2 regions of the Kistimonas scapharcae genome follow, and region 1 is predicted to be linked to the other one. Evidence: predicted binding sites of a transcription regulator. Region 1 holds the regulator's gene; the other holds the start of a gene.

What was found. Region 1 encodes FNR, which switches genes on or off when oxygen is low (the NO sensors DNR and NnrR bind a similar motif). Its sites were predicted from a motif close to TTGATNTANATCAA; they were not measured.
Region 2: the regulator FNR is predicted to act here: its motif matches at 3,529-3,542, upstream of ABD892_RS26540 (ribonucleoside triphosphate reductase).

Annotation. Positions count from the first base shown of each region.
Region 1 is NZ_BAABFL010000124.1:25,603-30,931, forward strand. Features, by position in the region: gene add (adenosine deaminase) at 1-940, opposite strand, end outside; gene hemN (oxygen-independent coproporphyrinogen III oxidase) at 1,378-2,760, shown strand; gene fnr (fumarate/nitrate reduction transcriptional regulator Fnr) at 2,940-3,698, shown strand; gene ABD892_RS08060 (adenine phosphoribosyltransferase) at 3,722-4,255, shown strand; gene ABD892_RS08065 (hypothetical protein) at 4,323-4,823, shown strand; gene ABD892_RS08070 (TraR/DksA family transcriptional regulator) at 4,847-5,176, opposite strand.
Region 2 is NZ_BAABFL010000481.1:8,388-13,716, reverse strand. Features, by position in the region: gene ABD892_RS26560 (MATE family efflux transporter) at 1-2, shown strand, start outside; gene ABD892_RS26555 (hypothetical protein) at 136-462, shown strand; gene ABD892_RS26550 (anaerobic ribonucleoside-triphosphate reductase activating protein) at 468-1,196, opposite strand; gene nrdD (anaerobic ribonucleoside-triphosphate reductase) at 1,193-1,354, opposite strand; gene ABD892_RS26540 (ribonucleoside triphosphate reductase) at 1,397-3,367, opposite strand; gene mazG (nucleoside triphosphate pyrophosphohydrolase) at 3,641-4,462, opposite strand; gene relA (GTP diphosphokinase) at 4,463-5,329, opposite strand, start outside.

The DNA.
Region 1 (5,329 bases):
ACGCAATCTCAAAAGCATTCGTCATTAACCGCTTGATGTCTTCTTTTGTAAAACCACCTTCATCAATCAGGGCCATTAAATTCTCATTAATATATGCACGAAAATAGGCAGGATCATCAGAATTCACTGTAACCTTTACCCCTTTCTGCAACAGGCTTCTGATTGCATCACTGGTCAATGATTGCACGACAAACCGGTTTGAGACCGGGCAAATCGTCAAACCAATTCCGCGTTCAACGAGTGCACTGCAAAGTTGATCATCTTCCAGGCAGTTTAATCCATGATCAATACGATCAACCTTGATCAGATCCAGGCATTCCCGGATATGGTCGAGGGTATTCACCTGATTGACATCACAGTGCATCGTTAACTGGTAGCCCTGATCACGCGCATCCGAAAAGACCTTTGCAAATTTCGATGGTGGGTTATTTTTTTCATCCGAATCCAATCCGACACCCACAATCCAATCATTAAATGGCATGCTCATCGTCAGATGCTCTGAGGCACTTTCTGCGCTCTGATCTCGGAGAAAACACATGATCAGGTTGGATTCCAAGCCTAATGCCGTTCGTGCTTCACATTGTGCTCGGTGAATACCCTGAATAATCACATCAAAAGGAATACCGCGCATAGTGTGGGCTTGCGGATCAAAAAACACCTCAACATAAACAACCCCATCGGAAGCCGCCCGTTGAAAATAGCGGAATGCCAGCTCAAAAAAATCCTGTTCTGTGACGAGGACGCGTATTCCCGAATAATACACTTTGAGGAAAGAGGATAAATCACAGAAGTCATAGGATCGAATTAACGATTCCGGCGTTTTGTGCTCAAGGGAAATACCGTTCCGCTGCGCTAATGCAAGACAATGCTCAGGCTCCAGCGTCCCTTCAAGGTGGACATGCAGCTCAGCTTTGGGTAAGCCAGCAATGAATTGATGCATAAACAATTACCCTTAGACGCTCTAATGAACAAAATCAGTGCGAATGCCACTTCGAGCAAGTGGCATGAAGATACCCTGTCACACAAGCGTAGCAGTTAACTATTTGATTAATCTGACTATTGCAGCTTTACTCTCACAGGTTTTCCCTCATAGACGATACTACTCATCCAACCGTAAACTATGGAAAAAGATGTTATTTGCATGAATAAAAGGCATCTAACAGGTTTTTTTCCGCCCTTCACTCGCACTAACGAAACATTATTTGATGCCTTCTTGATACATATCAACTCGAAATTTCAGCATCCGACTAAAATTGTCAATCAGTATTTTGTGCAATATGGCTGCGCAAAATAACCGGCAACCGTCAATCACACGCCTATTCTATACGACAACCAGAGGATAGGGCCGGATACCATTACAAGATCAGGGTAAAGAGCATGGCAACCGAACTGATATGGGATCTTGAGCTGATCAAACGTTACGATCAGACGGGACCTCGCTACACATCCTATCCGACTGCGCTGCAGTTTTCGGACAACTTCGGTGTTGCTGCCTACCATGCTGCTGCTGCCGACAGCGCCACCGCCCGGCGCCCACTGTCACTCTACTTCCACATTCCGTTTTGCGCCCGGGTCTGCTACTACTGCGGTTGCAACAAGGTCGTCACCAAACGCCGCGAACATGCTGAGCCCTATCTGCAGACACTGTTCCATGAAATTGAAATGCAGTCTGCCCTGATGGGACACAACCAGACCGTTGAACAACTTCACTGGGGCGGCGGCACGCCAACCTTCCTGAACCCGACCCAGATGCAGGCGCTGATGGATAAAACCGCCAAACACTTCAACCTGGTCAGCGGTGATTTTGGCGATTACTCCATAGAACTTGACCCCCGGGAGGCGGACTGGAGCACCATTGGCCACCTGCGCTCGCTCGGTTTCAACCGGATCAGTATCGGCGTGCAGGATTTCAACCCCACCGTGCAGCAGGCTGTCAACCGGGTTCAGAGTGAAGAAGAAACCCGCGATGTTATTGATGCTGCCCGAGCACTGACATTTAAGTCCATTAACATCGACCTCATCTATGGTCTGCCCTTCCAGAGCTGCGCCAGCTTCATGGAAACCGTTGATAAAGTGATTGAAATTCGCCCTGATCGACTGTCTGTCTTCAACTATGCTCACATGCCCAACCGCTTCATGCCTCAGCGGCGCATCAACAGCGAAGACCTGCCCAGTCCACAGGAAAAACTGACTATTCTTGAAAACACGATCACGCGCCTGCTGGATGCCGGTTATGTGTATATCGGTATGGATCACTTTGCCCTGCCCGATGACGATCTGGCTCTTGCCCAGGAAGGAGGCACCCTGCACAGAAATTTCCAGGGATACACGACACACAGCCAGTGCGACCTCATTGGCATGGGCGTTTCTTCGATCAGCCGCGTTGGCAACGTTTACGCACAGAACCACGCAAACATGGAGGAATACGCCAGCCGGGTCAATAACGGCAAACTGGCCATTCGTCGCGGTTTATTGATGAATGAGGATGACCGTATCCGCAGTGCCGTTATCAATCAGTTGATTTGTCACTTCCGACTGGATATCAAACCCATTGAAGAAACGTTCGGCATTCACTTCCAAGACTATTTCGCAGATGCCCTCAAGAAACTGAGCACCATGGCTGCCGATGGACTGATCCGGATGGACAGCCAAAGCATTGTCGTCGAACCCCGCGGCAGACTGTTGATACGCAATATCTGCATGCAGTTCGACGTCTATCAGCAGGTGGCAGAAGTCCAGCGCTTCTCACGGGTTATCTAGCCCTCTCGCCTTAAGCCCTGAAAGAACGCCGGTTTCACGCCTTTTTCTGACATTGAAACCGGCTTTTTTTCATGAAACATTCAGATACGTATCCTCACAGTCTTAAACTTGTCAGGAGAATCCCCTACAATACGGCCGCAACGACTTTTACACCCACCGGTTCACAGGGGTTCTTCTGTATGGTGTCCAAGCTGAATGTGCGGCAAGTGACTCATGTGGCCTGCAGAGACTGCAGCCTGAGTCAGCTCTGCCTGCCACTGGCGCTTAAAATTGAAGATATTGATGAACTCGACAGGATCATCAAGCGAGGACGTCCGCTGAAAAAAGGCGAGCACCTGTTCCTTGAAGGCGATCCTTTTCACAGTGTCTATGCAGTACGCTCCGGCGCACTGAAAACCTACACGGCCACCAACGAAGGTGAAGAACAGATCACGGGCTTTTACCTGCCCAGTGAACTGGTGGGACTGAGCGGTCTCGATACAGAAGCTTATCCGGTGTCTGCCCAAGCGATTGAAACCACGATGGTCTGCGAGATCCCGTTTGATCGTCTGGAAAAGCTCTCCGACGACTATCCGGAGCTGCGTCGTCAACTGATGCGCGTCATGTGTCGTAAAATTCGCGAAGATCAGCAGATGAAACTGCTGCTGTCGAAGAAAAACGCGGACGAACGGATCGCCACATTCCTGATCAACCTGGCCAGCCGGTTCCGTCGTCGTGGCTTTTCATCACAATCTTTCCGCCTGTCGATGTCCCGCAATGAAATGGGCAACTACTTGGGTCTGGCGGTCGAAACCGTCAGCCGTGTGTTCACCCGTTTCCAGAAAAACGGCCTGATCAACGCCAACGGCAAAGAGATTGAGATCACCAACGCCATGGAGTTGTGCGCCCTGGCCGGTGGCAAGCTTGTTGAACACCAGGACATTGTCAACATTCAGTAACGCAGCGCAGGACTCACGCTCTGATGGTTTTTGACCAGCAACTGCTCCACTCCCTGATTCGGGCCATACCTAACTGGCCTGAACCCGGCGTGACATTTCGCGATATCACGCCGCTATTCCAGTCCCCGAAAGGGACAGAAATGATCATCAACACCCTGGCCGAGCGCTATCGCGAGAGGGATATCACCCATATCGGCGCACTGGACGCTCGCGGCTTTCTGGTTGGCTCTCCACTGGCCTGCAAACTGGGACTGCCACTGGTCATTTTTAGAAAGCCTGGCAAACTGCCCTATGATGTGATTCGCGAAGAGTATGCACTGGAGTACGGCTCTGCCGCCCTCGAAGTGCACACAGACGCACTGAAAAAGGGCGATCGCCTGCTGTTAGCCGATGACCTGATTGCTACCGGCGGAACCCTTTGCGCCGCAGCCAAACTGTGCCGCCGACTGGGCGCTGAACCTGTCGAAGCCACTGCCATCATTGACCTTCCAGCACTAGGCGGGTCTAAACGCCTCGACTCGGAAGGCATCCCCAGCTTCAGCCTTTGCAGCTATTGATCAAGCTATTGGCATTACCGCCGATTCCCCGTTTATAGAACCTTTAAGGCAGGGAAGCCTGAAGACCATGGGAATCTGCGCAGACGAATTCAGGGAGTATGTCGTCCAACCCACGTTAGACCATCTCGACATGCGCTCACCATTAGCAGAAAACCTGCTTCTGGGAACAGCAGCCGTCGAATCCGGGCTCGGCTCCCACCTTCACCTTGCCAATCATACCTCACTCGGCATTTACCAGATCAGCCCGGCAACCCATCGCAGAATCTGGGACACCTTTCTCTACAATCAACACGAACTGGCCAGCAAGGTCAGGGGGCTGGCCAGCCAACGGGAATTTCTGCTACACCCACACGCAGAACTCGCCACCAACCTCTCCTATGCAACCGCCATTGCCTGGATGGTGTACCTGAGCGCCGCCCCAATGTGTGACGACCCGACAGTCGCCAATGACCCACAACAGCTTGCTACCCTCTGGCAACAACATTACCAGAGCGAAAACAGTCACTCACCGGAAGTGTTTGTCGAACACTACAACCAACTTATCCTCGGCAAGACAGTCGCGGCCTGACACCAGCTAGTGCCCGCCTCTGCTTATTCCTGGCTTTCCGCACATTTCACGCAGAGATCGGTATAGGGCATGATTTCGAGGCGCGCCATTGGAATATCACCGCCGCACCCGGTACAAAGCCCGTAATCGCCCTCCTCTATTCGCTCCAGCGCTTTCTGGATCAGTCGCAATTCAGCCACCGCCTCATTACCCAAGGCATCCAGTACTTCGTCATTTTCACGCTCCTGGGCCTGCTCGGACCAGTCTGCACTGGCCTTACGGGTCACATCCCGGGTAATGTTGGCGACACGCCGCTCCAGCTCATCCTGCCGGGTTTTCAGCCGCTGGCAAAACACTTCGTATTCTTTATTCATTCGACTCCCTCTGTAGCTAACAAGATCCCGCCCATGCCCTATTCTAGCCAGAGGACCGGTCAGCGCGGTTGATCTGAATCATGGCCGGAATGATCAATACTGCGGACTCATCGCCCCATCCAATCAGCCAAATAGTCTAGCAAAGCCCTATCC
Region 2 (5,329 bases), on a different contig from region 1:
AACCCAAGTCACAGGGCGGATAGGTAAGATCCGCCCTGCTCTCCTAACACCTCCTGAAAAAGCACGTGACTTGCCAGAGCCATGCGCTTGCACACATACTGAAAGCCAGCATCACAATGGAGGAGGAGCTGCTGTATGGGCGTGATTCTTGAATTTCCGGATCCAGACAAAGCCAGGGAAGATGATGTTGTTGATACGTTTATCCGTAAAGTCGGCGATAAGATTGGCCTCTCAGAAGAAGAGATCGCCGCTGTAGTCAGCAGTTACCGTTCCGTTCATCCCTCACTGACCGAGAAATTCGAATCACCGATGGAGATACCGGCGGATGTGAATCTGGATGAGCGACAGATTGCTATTATCAATGAAGCGCTGAAAGAGCATATGTCCGACCTGTTTGCCTTCTCCGCCAGCATTATCATTGGCCTGTTGGCTCGGGAACAGGTCAACAATCGATTGACATAATACGACTATCGGACAGTGAAACGCGGAAACCAGCCGGATAGTGTGTCCCATAAACGGTGGGTAACTGATGGGGGCAAGGCAGGGTGAGGCAATGTGCCATTAAAGCACTGCTGATCTCGGCAGCGTTGAACGACAAAATCAGTGACACCTGCTTCAGATAACCTCTTCGCCAGTTGCAGCAACCGCTCTGGCGACAAGAGACTCCAGTTCACGGTTGTTCTTACCTCAAAATTAATTCCCCGTTCCTGAAGTATCTTCTGGCTACGCCAGGCCTTGTCACCTGCTGTCGCCCCCGTAATCAGGGGATAATCCTCCGGCAAACCCTTGATATCAAGGCCAACCCAATCCAGCCAGGGGATCAAGGATTCCAATCGGGATGGAGACTGCCCTGCCGTATGCAATCCGACTTTGAATCCTCGTTGCTTAACGGCTTGAATGGCTGGCAGCAAGGCTTGCTGGAGTATCGGTTCACCGCCACTGAATACGACCGCATCCAGTAACCCGGATCGGCGAGTCAACAATGCCAGCACATCCTCCCACTGCGGGTCATTTGCGTCTGGCATCATGCTCATCAATTCCGGGTTATGGCAATACCGGCAGCGCAGGTTACAGCCACGAGTAAAAACGACAGCAGACAGATTATCGGGGTAATCCACTGTCGATAGCGATGTGATACCAGCTATTTTCAGCAAATTCTCCGGTCGCAACTCCTGTCCCGCGACAGCATTAATCATTTGCCACGGTTTTCACGGAAGTGCAGGCGATCCTGCTGCTCCTGTTGTTTACCCGGATTAAACGCTGAGACAGGTCGATGATAACCCATGACACGGGTCCATATTTCGCAGCGTTGACGCTCATTCTCTTCCAGTTTCACAGTACCATTCGTTTTCATGCTTTCTTTCCTACTGGTTATTCTTCTGTCCAGTGTGATCGCTTAACTCACGAGCTGTAACATTGCCTGTTTTTCAGCAAGCCGCTCTTCATCACAGCATGGGCAAAACTCGTGTTCGCCTGCCAGGTAACCATGGGTTGGGCAGATGGAAAACGTCGGTGTCACCGTAATATAGGGCAGCCTGAAATGCGTCAGAGTTCGACGTACCAGCTTCTTACAGGCAGCAACAGATGAAACCTGTTCTCCCATATACAGGTGCAGCACCGTGCCGCCGGTATATTTGCATTGCAGGACATCCTGCATCTCCAGTGCATGGAACGGATCATCGGTATACCCCACCGGCAGTTGCGATGAATTCGTGTAATAAGGCCGTTCGATCGTCCCTGCCTGAAGAATATCCGGATAACGTTTGCGATCCTCCCTGGCAAAGCGATAGGTCGTCCCCTCCGCAGGCGTTGCCTCAAGATTGTAGAGGTGACCGGTTTCTTCCTGGAAATCCTGCATCTGTATCCGGATATGATCCAGAAATGCCTGCGCAAATGCCTGCCCTTCAGCTGTTGTAAGATCATGGGAATCATCCGAATAATTCCGGATCATCTCGTTGATGCCATTCACCCCGATCGTGGCAAAATGGTTACGCAATGTGCCAAGGTAACGCTTGGTATACGGGAAGAGGCCACTGTCCATATAGTGCTGGATGACTTTTCGCTTCACCTCCAGACTGTCTTTTGCCAGACGCATCAGTTCATCTGTACGACGATACAAGTCTTCCCGGTCTCCTTTCGCCAGATAACCCAACCTGGCGCAATTGAGCGTGACAACACCAATAGAACCCGTCTGCTCCGCCGAACCAAACAGACCATTTCCCCGTTTAAGCAGCTCCCGAAGATCCAGTTGCAGTCGGCAGCACATGGAGCGCACCATATTCGGTGTCAGTTCGGAATTCAGGAAGTTCTGGAAATAAGGCAACCCGTATTTTGCGGTCATACCGAACAACAGATCAGCATTCTCGCAATCCCAGTCAAAATCCGGCGTGATGTTGTAGGTGGGGATTGGAAACGTGAAAACCCGCCCCATCGCATCCCCAGCCATCATCACCTCGATATAGGCGCGGTTGATCATGGCCATTTCAGGCTTAAGCTCGCCATAACTGAAGGGCATCTCTTCACCGGCAATGATGGGGATCTGTTCTTTAAGGTCGTCCGGACAGACCCAGTCAAACGTCACATTGGTGAATGGTGTCTGAGTTCCCCAGCGAGAAGGTACATTCAGGTTGTAAATAAATTCCTGAATGCACTGTTTTACGTCTGTATAGGCAAGATTATCTTTGCGGACAAACGGCGCAAGATAGGTATCAAATGAACTGAACGCCTGGGCGCCTGCCCACTCGTTTTGCAGGGTACCCAGAAAGTTCACCATCTGCCCAACGGCACTGGACAGGTGTTTTGGCGGCGCAGACTCTATCTTTCCGGGTACACCATTAAAGCCTTCATGCAGCAACGTTCTCAGTGACCAGCCCGCGCAGTAACCGGACAACATGTCCAGATCATGAACATGCAGATCGCCTTGGCGGTGCGCTTCACCAATCGCAGCATCATAGACATGATTCAACCAGTAATTGGCCGTGACTTTACCGGCAACATTCAGAATCATGCCTCCCAGTGAATAGCCCTGGTTGGCATTCGCGCGCACCCGCCAGTCCAGTTTCTCCAGGTACTCATCCACAGAGGCTTCAACATCGAGGAGGGTTTTTCGTGTATCGCGCAGATTCTTGTGGCGTTCCCGGTAAAGGATGTAAGCCTTGGCAGTATCAAAGTAGCCACTGGCCGCCAGACACTGCTCTACCATGTCCTGAATCTGTTCAACGTCGGGCGCCTTATTGCCCCAGAACCGGTAACTGACCAATCGTAAGACCTTGTCTGTTAAGACCCGGGCTTCATCATGATCATATTCACCCGTTGCCAGACCTGCATGGAGAATGGCACGAAATACCTTGCCATTATCAAACGACACTCACAGCCCATCACGTTTGATAATTATGGCCGGAATTTCAAAGCCACTGTCAGATTCTGCCACGCCCATCCCAAAAAACCATATATTGTTATCTTTAAACAAAGATAGCACCACATATTGTGCATTGCACACAAAACGTGATACATAAAAAAGGTTATTTATTGACAAAAATCAACGTTTGGTAAACCTGAATCGATGCCAGGAAAAACCATGGCATCCACCTGAAAAAGTGTTTATCAGCCGGTGTTGCTTGAGTAGTTACGTGTTATTGCACTATAAGCCTAATGACTTGGCATCGTTCCAAAGTGCATCAAGTTCTGACAGAGAGCAGTCCTGCAGCTTTTTCCCCTGCGCCTTAAGATATGACTCAATATAAGAAAATCGACGTCTAAATTTATGGTTACAGCCCAACAAGGATTGTTCGGCGTCAACCCCGACATGACGTGCCAGGTTGACACAGCTGAAAAGCAGATCGCCGGTTTCATCACGTACAGCAGCGGTATCACCACTACGCCACGCCTGTTCCAGCTCATCGATTTCTTCGCGCAACTTATCAAACACTCGCGCAGCATCTGGCCAGTCAAACCCCTGTCCGGCCGCTTTAGCCTGAATAGCCTGTGCACTCTTCAAGGCCGGGAGTGATGCAGGCAGATCCTCCAACAAACCTGACAACTTCTTGCTGGATAATGCCTGCTTTTCACCCTGCTTGATTTCCTGCCAACGTCGTCTGACATCCGCCTCGTCAATCGCCTCGTTAGCGGGTCTGGATGAGGCCAGTGTCCCGTCAGGAAAAACATGCGGATGGCGACGAATCAGTTTTTCAACCAAGCCATCAAGCACCGATGAAAAATCAAATAATGACTGCTCTTCCGCCATCCTTGCGTGATAGATCACCTGAAACAGCAGATCACCCAACTCCTCCTCAAGATGGGGATAGTCCGCACTGGCAATCGCATCCGCCACTTCATGAGCTTCCTCCACGGTATAGGGTGCAATGCTGGCGAAATCCTGCCGGATATCCCAAGGGCAGCCCGTTTCCGGATCACGGAGTCGAGCCATTAGATTGAGAAGGTCTTCCAGGGTGTACCGGGCCATTTATCGTCCTTTGCGGTGCCTGCGTGCCTCAATGACATTGGGCAGCTGACTGATTTTGGCCAATATACGACCAAGATCATCCAGTGTCGCAATCTCGATGGTCAACAGCATAGTGGCAATATTGTCTTCCTTCGATGTATGCGTATTAAGATCAAGAACGTTGACCTTCTCATTGGCCAGCACCACAGTGACATCCCGCAGCAGACCGGAACGGTCATAGGCCACGATCTGTATCTCAACTGGATAGGTTTGCTCCTTGCCATCACCCCAGTTCACCTCAATTAAACGATCCGATTCCTGCTCCTGAAGCTGTAAGGCATTGGCACAGTCGGACCGGTGAATAGTGACGCCGCGCCCCAGGGTAATGTAACCAATGATTGGATCCCCTGGCAGCGGATGACAGCAACCCGCCATTTGCGTCAGCAGGTTGCCGACACCGTGAATGGTAATATCACCGTCGTTGCGAGTGGATTTGGGCCGGGTCCGTAACTCAAAGACCGACTCTTCTTCCGGCTCTACCTGCCGTTGTGCGGCATTCACCACCTGCATGGTGCGGATATCACCGGCGCCGCAAGCGGCAAACAGATCATCTTCGGCGTGGAAATTCATGGCTTCCGCCAGCGCACGGAAGTCCACGCCTTTGATATCCAGACGCTTGAGTTCGGCCTCAATAAAGTGACGACCTGCTTCAATGTTGGAATCCCGGTTCTGCTTGCGGAACCAGTTGACGATCTTGGCGCGGGCACGGCTGGTCTTGACATATCCCAGGTTTTGGTTGAGCCAGTCACGGCTTGGCACGGCATTGGAGGCCGTCAGGATTTCCACCTGGTCACCGGTATTCAGGGTGTAGTTCAGGGGAACAATCCG